DNA from 2 places in the Rhizobium sp. BK456 genome. Region 1 is predicted to be linked to the other one. Evidence: predicted binding sites of a transcription regulator. Region 1 holds the regulator's gene; the other holds the start of a gene.

What was found. The regulator LexA, encoded in region 1, represses DNA repair genes until DNA is damaged. The targets are predictions, from matches to a motif close to TGTTCNNNNTGTGTTCNG.
Region 2: the regulator LexA is predicted to act here: its motif matches at 7,136-7,153, upstream of FHX03_RS27400 (DUF5680 domain-containing protein).

What each region holds. Positions count from the first base shown of each region.
Region 1 covers NZ_JACIAO010000003.1:275,006-285,154, reverse strand. Annotated here, with positions in the region: gene lpxB (lipid-A-disaccharide synthase) at 1-11, shown strand, start outside; gene gltA (citrate synthase) at 54-1,343, opposite strand; gene FHX03_RS10960 (ComEC/Rec2 family competence protein) at 1,634-4,063, shown strand; gene lexA (transcriptional repressor LexA) at 4,044-4,763, opposite strand; gene FHX03_RS10950 (VOC family protein) at 4,960-5,853, shown strand; gene kdsA (3-deoxy-8-phosphooctulonate synthase) at 5,853-6,698, shown strand; gene eno (phosphopyruvate hydratase) at 6,840-8,114, shown strand; gene FHX03_RS10935 (FtsB family cell division protein) at 8,250-8,570, shown strand; gene pdhA (pyruvate dehydrogenase (acetyl-transferring) E1 component subunit alpha) at 8,716-9,762, shown strand; gene FHX03_RS10925 (pyruvate dehydrogenase complex E1 component subunit beta) at 9,779-10,149, shown strand, end outside.
Region 2 covers NZ_JACIAO010000011.1:233,704-243,852, forward strand. Annotated here, with positions in the region: gene FHX03_RS27370 (ribonuclease J) at 1-1,665, shown strand, start outside; gene mce (methylmalonyl-CoA epimerase) at 1,668-2,072, shown strand; gene FHX03_RS27380 (DUF1467 family protein) at 2,204-2,479, shown strand; gene proS (proline--tRNA ligase) at 3,073-4,395, shown strand; gene FHX03_RS27390 (lipoprotein-releasing ABC transporter permease subunit) at 4,411-5,715, shown strand; gene FHX03_RS27395 (ABC transporter ATP-binding protein) at 5,730-6,413, shown strand; gene FHX03_RS27400 (DUF5680 domain-containing protein) at 6,422-6,886, opposite strand; gene dnaE (DNA polymerase III subunit alpha) at 7,390-10,149, shown strand, end outside.

The sequences.
Region 1 (10,149 bases):
GTCGTCTCTGACCGGGTTTTCTCCTTTTCGGGCCGATATGTTGGCCGAAGCGATCAGCGCTTCGAAACCGGGATGTAGTCGCGCTTCGGTTCGCCGACATAGAGCTGGCGCGGGCGGCCGATGCGCTGCTCCGGATCCTCGATCATCTCGTTCCACTGGGCGATCCAGCCGACGGTGCGGGCAAGCGCGAAGAGCACGGTGAACATGGTCGTGGGGAAGCCCAGCGCCTTCAGCGTGATGCCGGAATAGAAGTCGATGTTCGGATAGAGCTTCTTTTCGATGAAATATTCGTCGGTGAGCGCGATGCGCTCCAGCTCCATCGCCACCTCGAGCAACGGATCATCCTTGATGCCGAGTTCGCCGAGCACTTCATGCGTCGTCTTCTGCATGATCTTGGCACGCGGATCGTAGTTCTTGTAGACGCGGTGACCGAAGCCCATCAGGCGGAACGGATCGTTCTTGTCCTTGGCGCGGGCAATATATTCCGGAATGTGGTCGACCGAGCCGATCTCATTCAGCATGTTGAGCGCTGCTTCGTTGGCGCCGCCATGGGCCGGGCCCCAGAGGCAGGCGATGCCGGCCGCGATGCAGGCGAACGGGTTGGCGCCCGACGAGCCGGCGAGACGGACGGTCGAGGTCGAGGCGTTCTGTTCATGATCAGCATGCAGGATGAAGATGCGGTCCATGGCGCGGGCGAGCACCGGGTTAACCACGTATTCTTCGCAAGGCACAGCAAAGCACATGCGCAGGAAGTTAGAGGCGTAGTCGAGATCGTTCTTCGGATAAACGAAAGGCTGGCCGATATGGTACTTGTAGGCCATCGCGGCAAGCGTCGGCATCTTGGCGATCATACGCAGGCTGGCGACCATGCGCTGGTGCGGATCGGTGATGTCGGTGGAGTCGTGATAGAAAGCCGACAGGGCGCCGACGCAGCCGCACATGACGGCCATCGGATGCGCATCGCGGCGGAAGCCGGTGAAGAAGCGGCTCATCTGCTCGTGCACCATGGTGTGGTGCGTGACGCGATAATCGAAATCCTTCTTCTGCGCGGTGGTCGGCAGTTCACCGTAGAGAAGCAGGTAGCACACTTCGAGGAAGTCGCCATGCTCGGCCAGCTGCTCGATCGGATAGCCGCGGTGCAGCAGCACACCTTCGTCGCCGTCGATGTAGGTGATCTTGGATTCACAAGATGCGGTCGAGGTAAAACCCGGATCGTAAGTGAAGGAAGCGGTGTTCTTATAGAGAGCACCGATATCGATGACGCTCGGGCCGATCGTGCCGTTCTTGACGGCTAGGTCGACAGATTTGTCACCGATTTTTATTGTAGCGCTTTGATCCGTCATACTGATCCTCCGAAATGGCGGTGGCGCCATAAAAGCGCCATAGGGGTTAAGCGTCCTCACCGATAGCTATATGATCGCGAAGCTAATGCCAAGTTACCGTGACGGCATTTTGTGCATTGCGGCATCACCTTTTAGGCACTGCAGCGATGAGCTGCGCGCATACCGGAAGCCAATGATTCGACTGCTCTTTTGGCGGTGGCGATTTTCGCTCATATTTCAATCGATTATTCTTGCTCGTTTTGATTGAAGGTTGCATTCTGCCCGCAGGCGCGGGTGATCTTGGGCGGGGCATGGAGGAATTGACGACAGTCGAATTGCGGCCGGAAGCGGGCGCCGGCCTGGCCGATTCCCCAGGTTTTGCCGCGCCCGCGGTGGTGAAACGGTCGGCAAGGACCCAGTCCGCGATGCCGTTGCGCCACCGGCTGCCGGCCGCGGCCTCGCAATCGCTGCGTGCCGGAATCCGCATGCTGGGCGAGGAGGCCGACCATGGCCGACTGCTGCTGTTCTCGCCGGTCTTCCTCGGCGCCGGGGCGGCCTTCTGGTTTCTCGCGCCATGGGATTTTCCCCTCGTCGCGTCGCTTCTCTGCCTAGCGATGCCGGCGGTCGTGGTTCTCGTCGCCGGCCCCAGCCGGCCGGTGCTGCAGGCCAGCTTCCTGGCGTTGGCGCTTTTCGCCTGCGGCATGCTCTCAGCACAATTCGAGAGCTGGAGGGCTTCGACCGTGATCCTCGATTCATCCGTGACGACGACGGTGACCGGCCGTGTCGAACGGCGGGAAGGCGATGGACGTGGGCGTTGGCGCTACATCCTTGCCGTCACCGGCACGGAGGCGCCGGAGCTGAAGCGGCGGCCGGGGCGCATCACCGCGATCGTCCGCGGCGCCGATACGCCTTTCGAGATCGGTGACATCATCACCGGCAGGGCGCGGCTGACGCCTCCGGCAGGCCCAGCGCTGCCTGAACTCAACGATTTCTCCTTCAGTGCCTATTTCGACGGCATCGGTGCCAACGGCTTCTTCTATGGCGCTCCGGAGAGGGATTTGGGGGCGGGCCCGCAGGGTGCAATGTCGACGTCGGAAGCAATGCTCGAATGGCTTTACCGGCTGCGCAGCGGTATCGGCGATCGCATTCGATCGATCCTGCCCGGCGATACGGGCGCTTTTGCCGCTGCTCTGGTGACCGACGAGCGGCGCGCCATCTCGAATGCGACGACGGAGGCGCTGCGCCAGTCCGGCCTTGCTCATATCGTCGCGATCTCGGGCCTCAACATGGCGTTGTCGGCCGGCATCTTCTTCGTCGGCTTCCGGATGCTGCTCAGCCTCTTTCCAGGTGCTGCCCAGGCCTATCCGACCAAGAAGATCGCCGCAGCAGGCGCGCTCATCGCCGTCACCGCTTACTACCTGATCTCCGGCTTCGGGGTCTCGGCTGAACGCGCCTTTATCATGATGGCCATCATGCTGATTGCCGTCTTCTTCGATCGGCCGTCGATCAGCCTGCGCAATGTCGTGCTCTCGGCCCTCGTCATCATCGCCATTTCGCCCTCCGAAGTCCTGGGCCCGAGCTTCCAGATGTCCTTTGCCGCGACATTGGCGCTGGTATCGGGTTATCAGTTGTGGAAGGAGCGGCGCATTCGCGAAAACGCTTTGCTGAGGCTGCCGGTCTTCCGGCCGCTCGTTGCGGTCGCCGGTTTCTTCGGCGGCGTCTTCCTGACTTCGCTGATCGGCGGTTTTTCCACGGCGCTGTTTTCGATCGAACATTTTCATCGCCTGACCGCTTACGGCCTGCCGGCAAACCTCGCGACGATGCCGATCATCTCCTTCATCGTGATGCCGGCCGGGCTGCTGGCGATGTTGCTCATGCCGTTCGGTCTGGACGCTCCGCTCTGGAAGGTGGTCGGCTTCGGCCTTGATCTGGTGATCGCGGTCGCCAAGACAGTGTCCGGCTGGGGCGGCGATATCGGCGTCGGCCGCTTGCCCGCCTGGTATTTCGCCATCGCCGTGGCAGGCTTCCTGCTGCTGACGCTGCTCCGCACCCGGCTGCGCCATGCCGGCTCAGCAATCCTCGCCGTTTCGACCTTCATTCTGTTGATTCTGCCGGTTTCCCGGCCGCCGGATCTGGTGATTTCGGAGGATGGCGGTCTGGTCGCGCTCGTCGAGACCGCGGCAATGGCTTCCAATCGTGAAAACCCGCCGGATTTCATCTTCGACCAGTGGCAAAGAGCGCTGGTCCTGCCGACGCATCACCCGCCGAAGATGCTGGGTGGCCCCGCTATCCCGCCGGAGGGGGAAGACCGACGCGTCAGGCTTTCCCGCGAGCAACAGAATGAAGCAAGGACAGCGATGCGGGGGGCCGCCGCGGGCGGTGAAACAAACCGCTTCTCCTGCGTCAAAAAGGCCTGGTGCATATCAAGGCTTGGCAATGGCCGTGTGGTAAGCATCATCGACAATGCCGCTTATCTCGGCCCGGCCTGCGATGCAGCCGATATCGTCGTGACGCCGGTCCGCCTGCGTTTCAACAGCTGCCGCTCAGGCGCGACGCTCTTCACCGGTGAGACGCTGCGCAAGACCGGTTCCCTCGAGCTGCGCTTCGCAGATACCGGCCTGGAGGTCGCAACCGCATTCGAAACGCTGTCGCGGCCATGGATGCGCCAGCGCGCCTATGACTGGCGCAGCAACAGTTTTACCGAATCCGGCCTGTCCAGTGTCAGTGATAGCGGCGAATGAGGCCGACGAGCTTGCCCTGCACCTTGACGCGGTCGGGCCCAAAGATCCGGGTCTCGTAAGCCGGGTTGGCCGCCTCAAGCGCGATCGAGGCGCCCTTGCGGCGGAAGCGCTTCAGCGTCGCTTCCTCGTCATCGACGAGGGCAACGACGATGTCGCCGGGGCTTGCGGTGCTGCCGTTGCGGATGATCACCGTGTCGCCGTCGAAGATGCCGGCGTCGATCATCGAATCGCCCTTCACCTCCAGCGCATAATGTTCACCGGAGCCGAGCATGTCGGCGGGAACGACGATGTCGTGGGTATTGTTCTGGATTGCCGATATCGGAACACCGGCAGCGATTCGGCCCATGACCGGCACCGAGACCGAGTTGCCGTTGTCGGCGACGGGTTTTACAGGCGCGGGGGCGGCGACCGGCTGGGGCTTGCCGAGGCTGCCCTCGATGACGCTCGGCGAAAAGCCGCGCCGGGGCTGGATGCTGGGACTATAGGCTTCGGGAAGCTTGATGACCTCGAGCGCCCTGGCGCGGTTCGGTAGGCGGCGAATGAAACCGCGTTCTTCGAGCGCTGTAATCAGGCGATGAATGCCGGATTTGGAGGCCAGATCCAGGGCATCCTTCATCTCGTCGAAAGATGGCGGAACGCCGGATTCCTTCATGCGCTCATGAATGAAAAGGAGAAGCTCCTGTTGTTTGCGCGTGAGCATCGGCGTGTGACCCCTGATTGAAACAAATCCAGAACAGACACTATATGTTCCATATGTGTTCTGCAAGTAGCTAAATTTCCGTAAAACTTGCCGCCAACTCTTTGAGATTTTTATTTTCATTCGCCGGATTGGCACACATGTCTTGCATTGGGGGTGGTGCTGTCGCACATCTCTTATCGTTTGAGGGAGGGATATGATGAACGAGCGTTCCGCCAAACCGCACCCGCTGGATCATGTCGTGCTGCCCGTCGTCAATATCGATCTGGCCCGCGAGCGGCTCGGCAAGCTCGGCTTCACGGTTGCCGCCGATGCCCGCCATCCCTTCGGAACGGAGAATGCCTGTGTCTTCTTCGCCGACAAGACCTATCTGGAGCCGCTCGGTATCGCCAGCGTCGAGGAGAGCGAGGCCTCGGCGCGGCAAGGGAATGTCTTCACCGCCCGCAACCGGGCCTTCCGCTTCCGTTGCGGCGATGAGGGGCTTTCGGCGGTGGTTTTCGGCACCGAGGATGCCGGCCACGATCATCGGCACTTCGCTGCCGGCGGATCGAGCGCCGGCGAGATGCTGGAGTTCAGCCGGCCAATGAAGATGCCGGACGGTTCCGAAAGCGTCGGCAGCTTCAAACTGGCCTTTGCAGCGGATCTGCTTGCGCCGGACTTCTTTCTCTTTACCTGCCAGCGCATCAATCCATTGCCCGCCGACCGCGGCGCGCTGGAGACACATGCCAATGGCGTGACCGGCATCGCCGAGATCGCGCTGTGCGCGCCTGATGCCGCCGCCTACGCCGGTTTCGTCAGCCTTGCCATGGCGCAGTCGGCGGTCGAGAAAACCGGTTTCGGCGTCAATATCGCGGCGCCGAATGCGAAAATCAGCCTGATGACGCCGGAGGGGCTGGAGGCCTATTTCGAGGTTGCCGTCTTATCCGCCGACCGCGGCCTGCGCGGCCGGGCCATCCTCTTCACCGTCGCCGATCTTGCCGTGACAGAAGCGCATTTGGCTGCTAACGGAGTGACCTACACGCGCAAGAACAATCGCATTCTGGTGAAGCCGGCGCCCGGGCAGGGCACGCTTTTCGCCTTCGAGGAAAGATGATGAGCACTGATACGAATTCGGAAGTCAGGATCGGCGAGGGCGCAGGCCAGGTCACCTTTTCCAATACCGGCCGCCTGTCGCTGATTGCCGGCCCCTGCCAGATGGAGAGCCGCGACCACGCTTTCATGGTTGCCGGCACGCTCAAGGAGCTCTGCGCCAAGCTCGGCATCGGCCTCGTCTACAAGAGCTCCTTCGACAAGGCGAACCGCACCTCGCTGTCGGCCGAGCGCGGCATCGGGCTTGAAAAAGGCATGCAGGTCTTCGCCGATCTCAAGAAGGAATTCGGCTTTCCGGTTCTCACCGACGTTCATACCGCCGAGCAATGCGCCGAAGTGGCAAGGGTGGTCGATGTCCTGCAGATCCCGGCCTTCCTCTGCCGTCAGACCGACCTTCTGATCGCCGCCGCCGAGACCGGCCGTGCCGTCAATGTCAAGAAGGGCCAGTTCCTCGCCCCCTGGGACATGAAGAACGTCCTGAAGAAGCTCAACGCCAGCGGCAATCCTAACGTGCTGCTCTGCGAACGCGGCGCCTCCTTCGGCTACAACACGCTGGTTTCCGACATGCGCTCGCTGCCTATCATGGCGTCGATGGGCGCGCCCGTTATCTTCGATGCGACCCATTCCGTGGCGCAGCCGGGCGGGCAGGGCGATTCCTCCGGCGGTCAGCGGGAATTCGTGGAAACGCTGGCGCGCGCAGCGGTGGCGACCGGCATTGCCGGCGTCTTCGTCGAAACCCACCAGGACCCCGACAACGCACCGTCCGACGGCCCGAACATGGTCTATTTGAAGGACATGCCGCGGCTTCTGGAAAAGCTGCTGGCCTTTGACGCTGTCGCCAAGGGCTGACAGTCAAAAGCCTGACATGTTCGTGCTATAGCGACGATCGGACATGCAGGTCGAGGGTGCCGCAATGTGCCATTGTAATTTGCACGCCTTCGATTATGACAGGCTTCGAACGATTGATCACCCACCGAGCAGGAAGAACCCATGACTGCAATCACCGATATCATCGCCCGCGAAATTCTCGATAGCCGTGGCAACCCCACCGTCGAAGTCGATGTCTATCTCGAAGACGGCAGCATGGGCCGCGCGGCCGTTCCCTCGGGCGCTTCGACCGGCGCCCATGAGGCGGTCGAGCTGCGCGACGGCGGCAAGCGCTACCTCGGCAAGGGCGTGCAGAAAGCGGTCGATGCGGCCAATACCGAGATCTTCGACGCGATCGGCGGCATCGATGCCGAAAACCAGATCCAGATCGACAACATCATGATCGAGCTCGACGGCACGCCGAACAAGTCGCGCCTCGGCGCCAACGCTATCCTCGGTGTGTCGCTGGCCGTCGCTAAGGCTGCTGCCCAAGCCTCCGGCCTGCCGCTCTATCGCTACGTCGGCGGCGCTTCCGCGAGCCTGCTTCCGGTGCCGATGATGAACATCATCAACGGCGGCGCCCATGCCGACAATCCGATCGATTTCCAGGAATTCATGATCCTGCCGGTCGGCGCCGATACGATCGCCGAAGCCGTGCGTATGGGTTCGGAAGTCTTCCACACGCTCCGCAAGGAACTGGCCGCCCAGGGCCACAACACCAATGTCGGCGATGAAGGCGGTTTCGCACCGGGCCTGAAGAGCGCTTCGGAAGCCCTCGATTTCATCGTCAAGTCGGTCGAGAAAGCCGGCTACAGGCCGGGTGAGGACATCTACCTCGGTCTCGATTGCGCCTCGACGGAGTTCTTCAAGGACGGCAAATACGTCCTCGAAGGTGAAGGCCGCACGCTCGAATCGGGCGCCATGGCCGAATATCTGGCCGAACTTGCCGCCAAGTACCCGATCATCTCGATCGAGGACGGCATGGCTGAAGACGACTGGGACGGCTGGAAGACGCTGACCGACCTCACAGGCAAGAAGACCCAGCTCGTCGGCGACGATCTCTTCGTCACCAACTCCGCCCGTCTTCGCGACGGCATCCGCATGGGTGTCGCCAACTCGATCCTCGTCAAGGTCAACCAGATCGGTTCGCTGACGGAAACGCTCGACGCCGTCAACACGGCGCATAAGGCTGCCTACACAGCCGTCATGTCGCACCGCTCCGGCGAAACCGAAGATTCGACCATCGCCGATCTCGCTGTCGCCACCAACTGCGGCCAGATCAAGACCGGCTCGCTGTCCCGTTCGGACCGTCTTGCCAAGTACAACCAACTGATCCGCATCGAGGAAGGCCTCGGCCCCCAGGCCCAGTATGCCGGCCGCTCGATCATTCGCGGCTGATCGGATCTGCTTTCGATAATTTGACCCGCGCCCTCCCGGCGCGGGTTTTTTGTTGGCCGTTTTTACGGTCAACGAACGGTTAATCTCTGGGCGTTATGCTGAACGAATTGGTAATGCGTTCAAGAGCATGCGTGTATGTGGACAAAGCATCATAAGAAGAGAAAATTCGGCCGCTTCGTCATTCCGGCCATGACGGTCGCCTTCCTCTCCTATTTCGGCTATCATTGCATTCACGGCGATTACGGCCTGCGCGCAACGGAGACGTTCGAGCACCAGCGCGTCGCGCGTGAAAAAGAGCTTGCGATCTTGAAGGCGAAGCGCGAACATCTGGAAAATCAGGTCGCGCTTCTGAGTGATGGCTCGCTCGACAAGGATATGTTGGACGAAAAAGCGCGCTATCAGCTCAATATGTCGCGCGCGGACGAGATCGTCATATTCAACCATTATTCCAATTAACCGGAATTCGGTTAATTGGAATTTTCTTCGTATTTCCAATAGTTTAGTGCTGAATACGAGCCATGCAATTATGGCATTGCTGTGGTCATATTTCTTCCCTATGGTACGCGCCATCGAGAAACGACAAACCCATAGGGAGGGTTGAATGGCGCCGCGAAAGACCGCGACCGTTTCCAGCCGCAAAACTGCAGCAAAACCGGCAGCCAAAGCATCGAATGGAGGCCCGGTAGCCGACTTCGATCGCGATGAGGAGTTCAAGGCCTATCGCGAGATGCTGCTGATCCGCCGCTTCGAGGAGAAGGCCGGCCAGCTTTACGGCATGGGCTTCATCGGCGGCTTTTGCCACCTCTATATCGGTCAGGAAGCTGTCGTCGTCGGCATGCAGATGGCGCAGAAGGAAGGCGACCAGGTCATCACCGCCTATCGCGACCACGGCCACATGCTGGCAACCGGCATGGAAGCGCGCGGCGTCATGGCCGAGCTGACCGGCCGCCGCAGCGGCTATTCCCACGGGAAGGGCGGCTCGATGCACATGTTCTCGAAAGAGAAGCATTTCTACGGCGGCCACGGCATCGTCGGCGCCCAGGTTTCGCTCGGAACCGGTCTTGCCTTTGCCAACCATTACCGCGGCAACGGCAATGTCTCGATCGCCTATTTCGGCGATGGCGCCGCCAACCAGGGCCAGGTCTACGAGAGCTTCAACATGGCGGCCCTCTGGAAGCTGCCGATCGTCTATATCGTCGAGAACAACCGCTACGCCATGGGCACCTCGACGGCCCGCGCCACTGCGCAGTCGAACTACTCGCTGCGCGGCTCCGGCTTCGGCATCCCCGGCATCCAGGTTGACGGGATGGACGTTCGCGCCGTCAAGGCGGCCGCCGACGAGGCGCTCGAACATTGCCGCTCCGGCAAGGGCCCGATCATTCTCGAAATGCTGACCTATCGTTACCGCGGCCACTCCATGTCGGATCCGGCGAAATATCGCTCGAAGGAAGAAGTGCAGAAGATGCGCTCCGAGCAGGATCCGATCGAGCAGGTCAAGGCGCGCCTCATCGAAAAGGGCTGGGCCTCCGAAGACGATCTGAAGGCGATCGACAAGGATGTCCGCGACATCGTCGCCGACAGCGCCGATTTCGCCCAGGCCGATCCGGAGCCGGATGCATCCGAGCTCTACACCGACATTCTGCTCTAATCGGGGGAGGGAACCCATGCCTATCGATATCCTCATGCCCGCCCTCTCTCCGACGATGGAAGAAGGCACGCTGTCCAAATGGCTGAAGCAGGAAGGTGACAAGGTCACCTCAGGCGACGTGATTGCCGAAATCGAAACCGACAAGGCGACGATGGAAGTCGAAGCCGTCGACGAAGGCGTCATCGGCAAGCTGCTGGTCGATGCCGGCACCGAAGGCGTCAAGGTCAACACCAAGATCGCCGTGCTGCTGCAGGACGGCGAATCGGCCGACGCGATTTCCACTGCGCCTGCTGCTGCTCAGCCAGTCGCTGCTCCGCAGGTTGCCCAGGAAGAAAAGCCGACCAATACCGGTTCGGCTACTGCTCCCGTTCCGGCCGAGCCGAAGGC
Region 2 (10,149 bases), on a different contig from region 1:
AAACAGGACGAGTTGGTATTCCTGCCTCTGGGCGGCGTTGGCGAGATCGGCATGAATCTCGCTCTTTATGGCTACGGCCCGCCCGAGCATCGCCAATGGATCATGGTCGATTGCGGCGTCACCTTTCCCGGCCCCGACCTGCCGGGCGTCGACCTCGTGCTGCCCGATATCCGCTTCCTCGCCAGTGAGCGCAAGAATCTCAAGGCGATCATCATCACGCATGCGCATGAAGACCACTATGGCGCGCTCGCTGATCTCTGGCCGGGCCTGAACGTGCCGGTCTATGCCTCGGGCTTTACCGCTGGTCTGCTCGAAGCCAAGCGCAATTTCGAAAAGGCCAGGATCGGCGAAGTGCCGGTGACGCCGTTCAAGGCGGGCGACACGATCAATGTCGGCCCCTTCAGCATCGAAGGCGTTGCCGTCAACCATTCGATCCCCGAGCCGATGTCGCTGATGATCCGCACGCCGGCCGGCAATGTCATCCATACCGGCGACTGGAAGATCGACCACGAGCCCTCGCTTGGCCCCCTGACCGATGAGACGCGGTTCCGCCAGCTCGGCGACGAGGGCGTGCTGGCGCTGATGTGCGATTCCACAAATGCGCTGCGCGACGGTGTTTCGCCCTCCGAAAAGGATGTCTCGGAAAGCCTGCGCAAGATCATCGAAGATGCCGAGGGCCGGGTGGCGATCACCACCTTCTCGTCGAATGTCGGGCGCATCCGCACCGTCGCCGAGGCGGCCGAGGCGGCTGGCCGCGAAGTGCTGCTGCTCGGCAGCTCGCTGAAGCGGGTTGTCGACGTCGCCCAGGATATCGGCCTGATGGAGGGCGTGAAACCCTTCATCTCCGAGGAAGAATACGGTTACATCCCGCGCGATAAGGTCGTCGTCATCCTGACCGGCAGCCAGGGCGAGGCACGGGCAGCGCTTGCCAAGCTCTCCCGCGACGAGATGCGCAATGTTGCCTTTGCGGCAGGCGATATCGTCGTCTTTTCCTCCCGCGCCATTCCCGGCAACGAGAAGGCGATCCAGGACATCAAGAACGGCCTCGTCGAGCAGGGCGTACACATCATCACCGATACCGAGGCGCTGGTTCACGTTTCCGGCCATCCCCGCCGCAACGAGCTGCAGCGGATGTATGAGTGGACGCGGCCGAAGATCGTCGTGCCGGTGCATGGTGAGGCGACGCATCTGACGGCGCATAAGGAACTTGCCGAGCAATCCGGCATCGCCATCGTGCCGAGGGTGCGCAACGGCGACATTCTGCGGCTGGCACCCGGCCCCGCCGAGGTGATCGGCCAGGCGCCGCATGGCCGCATCTACAAGGACGGCTCGCTGATCGGCGATTTCGACGAGATGGGGATCGGCGAGCGCAAGAAGCTCTCCTATGTTGGCCATGTCGCAGTCAGCGTCGTGCTCGACGCCCGTTATGACATCGTCGGTGATCCCGATCTCGTTTCGATCGGCCTGCCTGTCTACGACGACGAGGGCGAAGAGATGGAAGATACGCTCTTCGATGCGGCGATCAGTGCTATCGAAAGCATTCCGCGCGCCCGTCGCAAGGATATCGACATGGTGCAGGAGGCCGTGCGCCGCGCTATCCGCGCCTCTGCCAACCATGCCTGGGGCAAGAAGCCGATTGTCACCGCCTTCGTCACCAAGGTCTGACCATGCTTGGCCGGGTAAACCACATCGCCATCGCCGTTCCCGATCTGGAAGCGGCGACGGCCGCCTATCGCGACACGCTGGGTGCTGCCGTATCGCAGCCGCAGGCTCTGCCGGAACACGGCGTCACCGTCGTCTTCGTCGAATTGCCGAACACGAAGGTCGAATTGCTGCAGCCGCTTGGGGAAACCTCGCCGATCGCAGCCTTCCTCGAAAAGAACCCGTCCGGCGGCATGCACCACATCTGTTATGAGGTGGACGATATCCTGCTTGCGCGTGATCGGCTGGTCGCGGCCGGGGCGAGGGTGCTCGGCGACGGCCAGCCGAAGACCGGCGCGCATGGCAAGCCGGTGCTTTTTCTGCATCCCAAGGATTTCTTCGGCACGCTGATCGAACTCGAACAGGCGTGAAGCCTGCGGCAGAATGCCCTCAAGGCGGCCAAGCGCTTCATCGGCTTTGAGTTGGCTGCCATTCCGCCGTATAAGGGCGCCTAGCTCAAAGTGACAGAACGTCTGTCGGCGCGACACCACCGGGAACCCCAATGCTCCAGATATTTCTTCAGGGATTTGCCGTCTACTTCATCATTTGGTGGATGACGCTTTTCGCTGTCCTGCCGATCGGTCTGCGCACCCAGGCCGAGGACAATGATGTCGTGCTCGGCACCGTTCCAAGCGCGCCGAGCCGCTTTCGTGCCGTCTTCACCTTTTCGCTGACGACGCTGATCTCGGCTCTGGTCTACGGCACCTGGTATGTCTGCGACACCTATTTCGGCTGGGGCTTCGATGCCCTTCCACAACTCGGGCCGAGCTTCTATTAAGATCAAACTTTTGCCCAAACTTTGGGCATATGTATATCATTAAAAAGCGACCTTCGTCATACCAGCGTCATGGTGTTGCGGCAAAAGAGCTGCCGTTACGGAATGAGCATCATTCCCTTACGGTAGTTGGCTGGATTTTTGGGGTCGGATGAAGCCGAAAAGCCAAAAAAAAACAAGGCTAAAAGCCTTGTTTTAAGTATCGCGTGATCTGTAACCGTTGCCGGGGCAGCGACGAGCGCGCCTAAGATCTGATCCTCCCAAGACTTGACCGCGAATTCGGCAAGAATTTATCCTTCCTGCCTGTTTTGTGAGCTAAAGCTAGCTCAAACATTGGGCTTTGTCATTAGCTTTTTTTGCATTTTTGCTACACTCTAGCAAAATTTTTCTGTTGACAAGATTTTCGTTTAAGTCCTTATAAACACGCGCTTTTTCATGCCCTGTCATTTTGCGGGGCCGAACATGCGCGTGCGGGAGGTTGCCGGCATCAGTTGCGGGTTTCCTTCCTGCCGCGAAGCGGCTATGAACGCTCCCGACATTAACCATTGTCTTTCGATTCCGCCTGCTGCGGGATCTCAACTGCTTCGGAATCCGCCATGCGTCTGTCCCGCTATTTCATGCCCATCCTCAAGGAAAACCCCAAGGAGGCGGAAATCGTCTCCCACCGGCTGATGCTGCGCGCCGGCATGATCCGCCAGCAGTCGCAGGGCATCTATTCCTGGCTGCCGCTCGGCAAACGCGTGCTCGACAAGGTCAACGCCATTATTCGCGACGAGCAGAACCGGGCCGGCGCAATCGAGTTGTCCATGCCGACCCTGCAATCGGCCGAACTCTGGCAGGAAAGCGGCCGCTACGACGCCTATGGCAAGGAGATGCTGCGCATCAAGGACCGCCAGGATCGGCCGATGCTCTATGGTCCCACCAATGAGGAGATGGTGACGGATATTTTCCGCTCCTCGGTCAAATCTTATAAGGACCTGCCGCTCAATCTCTATCACATCCAGCTGAAGTTTCGCGACGAGATCCGTCCGCGCTTCGGCACGATGCGCTCGCGCGAATTCATGATGAAGGATGCCTATTCCTTCGATCTGACGCGCGAAGGGGCGGAGCATTCCTATAACAAGATGTTCGCCGCCTATCTCAGAACCTTCGATCGGCTCGGCCTGCGCGCCATTCCGATGCGCGCCGATACCGGCCCGATCGGCGGCAATCTCAGCCACGAATTCATCATCCTCGCCGATACCGGCGAATCCGAGGTCTTCTGTCACAAGGATTTCGTCGGCTTCGATATTCCCGACGACCGCACTGATTTCGACAGCGTCGAGGGCCTGAAGTCGATCTTCGACAAGTGGACCTCGCTCTATGCGGCGACTTCGGAAATGCACGACGAGGCGGCCTTCAACGCCGTCCCCGAAGGCGAGCGCCTGTCGGCGCGCGGCATTGAGGTCGGCCACATCTTCTATTTCGGCACGAAATATTCCGAGGCGATGGGCGCGAAAGTGCAGGGCCCCGACGGCAAGGAACACTTCGTTCACATGGGTTCCTACGGTATCGGCCCGACACGCCTTGTTCCCGCCATCATCGAAGCATCGCATGACGACAACGGAATCATCTGGCCGGCCTCGGTCGCGCCCTTCGATATCGTGGTGATCAACATGAAGGCGGGCGATCAAGCCTGCGACGATACTTGCGAGCTGATCTATGCGGCGCTCACCAAGGCCGGCAAGGATGTGCTCTACGACGATACCGACGACCGGGCCGGCACGAAATTCGCGACCGCCGACCTGATCGGCGTACCCGTCCAGATCATCGCCGGCCCGCGCGCGGTCGCCAACGGCGAGGTCGAAGTGAAGGACCGCAAGACTGGCGCCCGCGAAACGATGACCATCGAAGCGGCGATCAACAGGTTCGTGGCTTAAGGAAACGGAGGCGAAATGGCAGAGGCAGCAGTGGACCGGAGTTCGAAATCCGGCTTGGGTCCGGCTGGCAAGCCATTTTCCACTTTCGAACGCCTCGTGGCGTGGCGCTACCTGCGCGCCCGCCGCAAGGAAGCTTTTATCTCAGTGATCGCCGGCTTTTCTTTCGTCGGCATCATGCTCGGTGTTGCGACGCTGATCATCGTCATGGCCGTCATGAACGGCTTCCGCACCGAGCTCGTCTCGCGCATCCTCGGCATCAACGGCCATATGATCGTCCAGCCGTCCGATGGCCCCTTCACCGATTATGCCGACCTTTCCAGCAGGCTCGCTGCCGTACCGGGAGTGAAGATGGCGCTGCCTTTGGTGGAAGGCCAGGTGCTCGCCTCCGCCCAGGCCGGTGGTAGCACCGGCGCGCTGGTGCGCGGCGCCCGCGCCGAGGACCTGACCAAGCTCAAGACGATCTCCGGGAACATCAAATCCGGCGACATGGTCGGTTTTGCCTCCGGCCAGGGCGTGCTGATCGGCACCGGCATGGCCAACCAGCTCGGCCTGAGCGTCGGCGACCTCATCACTCTGACCTCGCCGGATGGTGACATTACACCGATGGGCGTCAGCCCGCGCGTTAAGTCCTATAAGATCTCCGGCCTCTTCGAGATCGGCATGTCGGAATATGATTCTTCGATCATCTTCATGCCGCTCGAGGAAGCGCAGCTTTATTTCAATGCCGAGGGACTGGTGCAGTCGATAGAGCTTTTCGTCGATCACCCCGACGATATCGACACTCTGCGGCCCAAGGTGGAGGAAGCGGCCGGCCGCCAGATCAACCTCACCGACTGGCGCCAGCGCAACCAGACCTTCTTTTCGGCGCTGCAGGTCGAGCGCAACGTCATGTTCATGATCCTGACGCTGATCGTGCTTGTCGCGGCTCTGAACATCATCTCCGGCCTGATCATGCTGGTGAAGGACAAGAGCAGCGATATCGCCATTCTGCGCACCATGGGCGCCAGCGCCGGCGCGATCATGCGCATCTTCTTCATGACCGGGGCGGCGATCGGGATCGTCGGCACTGTTGCCGGCGTGCTGCTCGGCGTTCTCGTCTGCGTCAACATCGAATCCATCCGTCAGTTCTTCTCCTGGATTTCAGGCACGGTGATCTTCAATCCGCAGGTCTATTTCCTCAGTCAGCTGCCGGCCGAGATGCAGCTCAGCGAAACGATCTCGATCGTCATCATGGCGCTGACGCTCTCCTTCATCGCGACCATCTTTCCGGCCTGGCGCGCGTCCAGGCTCGATCCGGTGCAGGCCCTGCGCTACGAATAAGGAATGCCGCCTTTATGAAACGCAACGTCGTTCTCAAGCTTACCGGCGTCGAGCGCCATTACGGGCAGGGCGATACGCTGCTGCCGATCCTGAAGGGCGCGGATTTTTCGATGTCGAAGGGCGAGATCGTCGCTCTCGTCGCTCCCTCCGGCACCGGCAAATCGACCCTGCTGCATATCGCCGGCCTGTTGGAGCATCCGGACGGCGGTGAAGTCAACATCAGCGGCCATGCCTGTGACGGCCTGAGCGATGAGAAACGCACCGCGATCCGCCGCAGCGAAATCGGCTTCGTCTACCAGTTCCACCACCTGCTGCCGGAATTTTCCGCACTTGAGAACATCATGATGCCTCAGCTAATCGCCGGGCTGTCCTGGAAGGAAGCCGGAGAGCGGGCCGGCCAGCTTCTCGATTACATGCGCATCGGCCACCGCGGCGCCCATCGCCCTGGCGAACTCTCCGGCGGCGAGCAACAGCGCGTGGCGATCGCCCGGGCCGTCGCCAATGCGCCGACCCTGCTGCTTGCCGATGAGCCGACCGGCAATCTCGACCCGGAAACGGCAAGCTACGTCTTCGATGCGCTGGAGGCGCTGGTGCGCCAGTCCGGCCTCGCGGCCCTCATCGCCACCCACAATCACGAACTCGCCCGCCGCATGGATCGGCGTGTGACCATCTCGGATGGCAAGATCGTCGATTTCTGAAACTGAGGTCAGGGGATGACTAGCCCGCCGCGATAATCGAGCATATAGGCTTTCCGGTCATCGACCATGATGCATTCATTGCCGCTGAACCGCTCGCAGTTCCCTTCGCTGTGATCGATGTAGCGGCCGAACGCATGATCGAATTCCATTCCGTCGAGAAAGCGCCCCTGCTGATACATGGCTGAAAGTGCCGCCTTGATCACCGCGCCGGCGGCAGCGCCGTCGATGAGCTCAGGGACAACGATCCAGCCGAAATAATTCATCACCCAGACAGGCTCCCCGGCAAACCAGACAACCTCCTGTCCCGCGAAATCGGTGCCGCCAAAGTAGCTGTCGAGATAGCGCCAGTCGCCGCACTCATAGCCGATATCGTGGGCACCCGGCCGGCAGGGCACGCGCGGCACACCGCCGCCGACATAGGTCGCAGCCTTGGCCTCCACGACGAATTCATTGAGCATTGCAATGTCGAGCATATCCCGTTCTCCTCTCGGCCGGATGCTGGCAAATATGCTGCGGCATGTAAAGAACAGAAACAGAACAAAAACGGCAAGCAAGGCGGGTCGCTGCGAGAGGCGCACTGCCGTTTGAGTAGCCTGTCCGATCCGTCACCGATCGCGAGAGAACAGGCGCAGCCCATCGTATCGCTTGGCACTCTCATCGATTCGCGATTCGCGTCCTGGATTTTAAAACGCAAGAAAGAAGGAAAAGATTCCTGTTGACAATGGAACATAAATCGAACAAATTGAAAACATAACGAGTAAATGAGAGCCAAATGACTGACATGATCCGTGATATCGCAGCATTCACCTCCATCGCAATGTTCGTCGCCAGCTTCTCGCTCATCGTCATGGCGATCTAAAGTTTTCAGGGGACCGCATGGCCATCATGCGGTCCGCAAGCGGGACTTGTTCTGGACATCATCGCCCTCTATGCCGACAATGCGTCCGACTCATTCGGGTGATTGGGAAGGCATGACATGGCGGATACGGCAAAGGGTTCTACGGGCGAGGCGATCGGCGGCACGCCGGGCTTCATCCACCTGAGGGTCCACTCCGCCTATTCGCTTCTCGAAGGCGCCTTGCCGCTGAAGAAGATCCTCTACAAGGCAACCGGCGACAGCCAGCCGGCGATCGCCATCACCGATACCAACAATCTGTTCATCGCGCTGGAATTCTCCCAGAAGGCGATGGACGACGGCCTGCAGCCGATCATCGGCTGCCAGGTCTCGATCGACATGGAAGACGGGCTGGAAACGGAAAAGCGCGGCGGCCAGCAGGCGCTGGTCAAGCTGCCGTCGATCGTTCTTCTCGCCGCCACGGATGCCGGTTACGAACGACTGGTCGATCTCGTCAGCCGCGCCTATCTCGGCGGTGAAAGCAACCAGGCTATCCATATCCGTGCCTCCTGGCTGGAGGAGGCCGGCACGGAAGGGCTGATCGCCCTGACCGGCGCCCTGACCGGGCCTGTCGACGCGGCGATCAAGGAAGGCCATCCCGCGCAGGGGGAGGCCCGGCTGCTTGTGCTGAAACGTCTCTTCGGCGACAGGCTCTACGTCGAATTGCAGCGGCACGGCACTTACGACAAACGTCACGAACAAAAGATCATCGGCCTCGCCTATAGCAATGACCTGCCGCTGGTTGCGACCAACGAGGCCTTCTTTCCGACACGCGACGATTACGACGCCCATGATGCGCTGATGGCGGTCGCCCACAATGCCATCGTCTCCGACGACAGCCGCTTTCGCCTGACCCCGGACCATTATCTGAAGAGCCGGGCCGAGATGGCCAAGCTCTTCGCCGATCTGCCGGAAGCACTGGAAAACACGATCGAGATCGCCAAGCGCTGCTCCTTCGTGCTGAAGACGCGAAAGCCGATCCTGCCGCGCTTCACCGGCGCGACTGACGACGCCGAGGAGGCTGAACGCGCCGAGGCGAGCGAACTGCGCCGCCAGGCTGTGGAAGGGCTGGATATGCGGCTTTCGACGCTCGGCATGTCACCGGGCTACGAGGAAAAGGATTATCGCGAGCGGCTGGATTTCGAACTCAGCGTCATCGAGCGCATGCGTTTTCCCGGTTACTTCCTGATCGTTGCCGACTTCATCAAATGGGCCAAGCAGCACGACATTCCGGTCGGTCCCGGCCGCGGTTCGGGCGCGGGTTCCCTGGTTGCCTACGCTTTGACGATCACCGACGTCGATCCGCTGCGGTTTTCGCTGCTCTTCGAACGCTTCCTCAATCCGGAACGCGTCTCGATGCCGGACTTCGACATCGACTTCTGCCAGGACCGCCGCGAAGAGGTGATCCGCTACGTCCAGGCCAAGTATGGCCGCGAGCAGGTGGCGCAGATCATCACCTTCGGTTCGCTGCAGGCGCGCGCCGCCCTTCGTGACGTCGGCCGCGTGCTTGAGATGCCTTATGGGCAGGTCGACAAGATCTGCAAGCTGGTGCCGAACAATCCGGCCAATCCGACGCCGCTCTCCAAAGCGATCGAGGAGGAGCCGAAGCTGCAGGAGGAGGCGGCGAAGGAGCCCGTCGTCGCCCGCCTGCTCGACATTGCCCAGAAGATCGAGGGGCTTTACCGCCACGCCTCGACGCATGCCGCCGGCATCGTCATCGGCGACCGCCCGCTTTCCAAGCTGGTGCCGATGTATCGCGATCCGCGCTCGGACATGCCGGTTACCCAGTTTAATATGAAGTGGGTGGAGCAGGCCGGCCTCGTCAAATTCGACTTCCTCGGCCTGAAGACGCTGACGGTGTTGAAGGTCGCCGTCGATTTCGTCGCCAAGCGCGGCATCAAGGTCGATCTCGCGGCCATTCCTCTCGACGACAAACCGACCTACGAGATGCTGTCGCGCGGCGAGACGGTCGGCGTGTTCCAGGTGGAAAGTGCCGGCATGCGCAAGGCGCTGATCGGCATGAAGCCGGACTGCATCGAGGACATCATCGCGCTGGTGGCGCTCTATCGCCCGGGTCCGATGGAGAACATCCCGACCTACAATGCCCGCAAGCACGGTGACGAAGAGCTGGAATCGATCCATCCGATGATCGACCACCTGCTCAAGGAAACCCAAGGGGTCATCGTCTATCAGGAACAGGTGATGCAGATCGCCCAGGTCCTGTCCGGTTACTCGCTCGGAGAGGCCGATCTTCTGCGCCGCGCCATGGGCAAGAAGATCAAGGCCGAGATGGACCAGCAGCGCGAACGCTTCGTCGTCGGCGCCGTCAAGAACGGCGTCTCGAAGCCGCAGGCCGACAATATCTTCGAACTGCTGGCGAAGTTCGCCAATTACGGCTTCAACAAGTCGCATGCCGCTGCTTACGCGATCGTCTCCTACCAGACGGCCTATATGAAGGCGCATTATCCGGTCGAATTCCTCGCCGCCTCGATGACGCTCGACATGTCCAACACGGAAAAGGTCAATGACTTCCGCCAGGATGCCAAGCGGCTAGGCATCGAGGTGATCGCACCCTCGGTGCAGACGTCCTTCCGCCATTTCCAGACCGGCGACAACCGCATCTATTACGCGCTGGCCGCCCTCAAGGGCGTCGGCGAATCCGCCGTCGACCATATCGTCGAGGTGCGTGGCGACAAGCCCTTTGCCGGCATCGAGGATTTCTGCCTGCGCATCGATCCGCGCCAGGTCAACCGCCGTGTATTGGAAAGCCTGATCTTTGCCGGCGCCTTTGATTGTTTCGGCACCGATCGCGCCCAGCTTTCAGCCGGCCTCGACCGCATC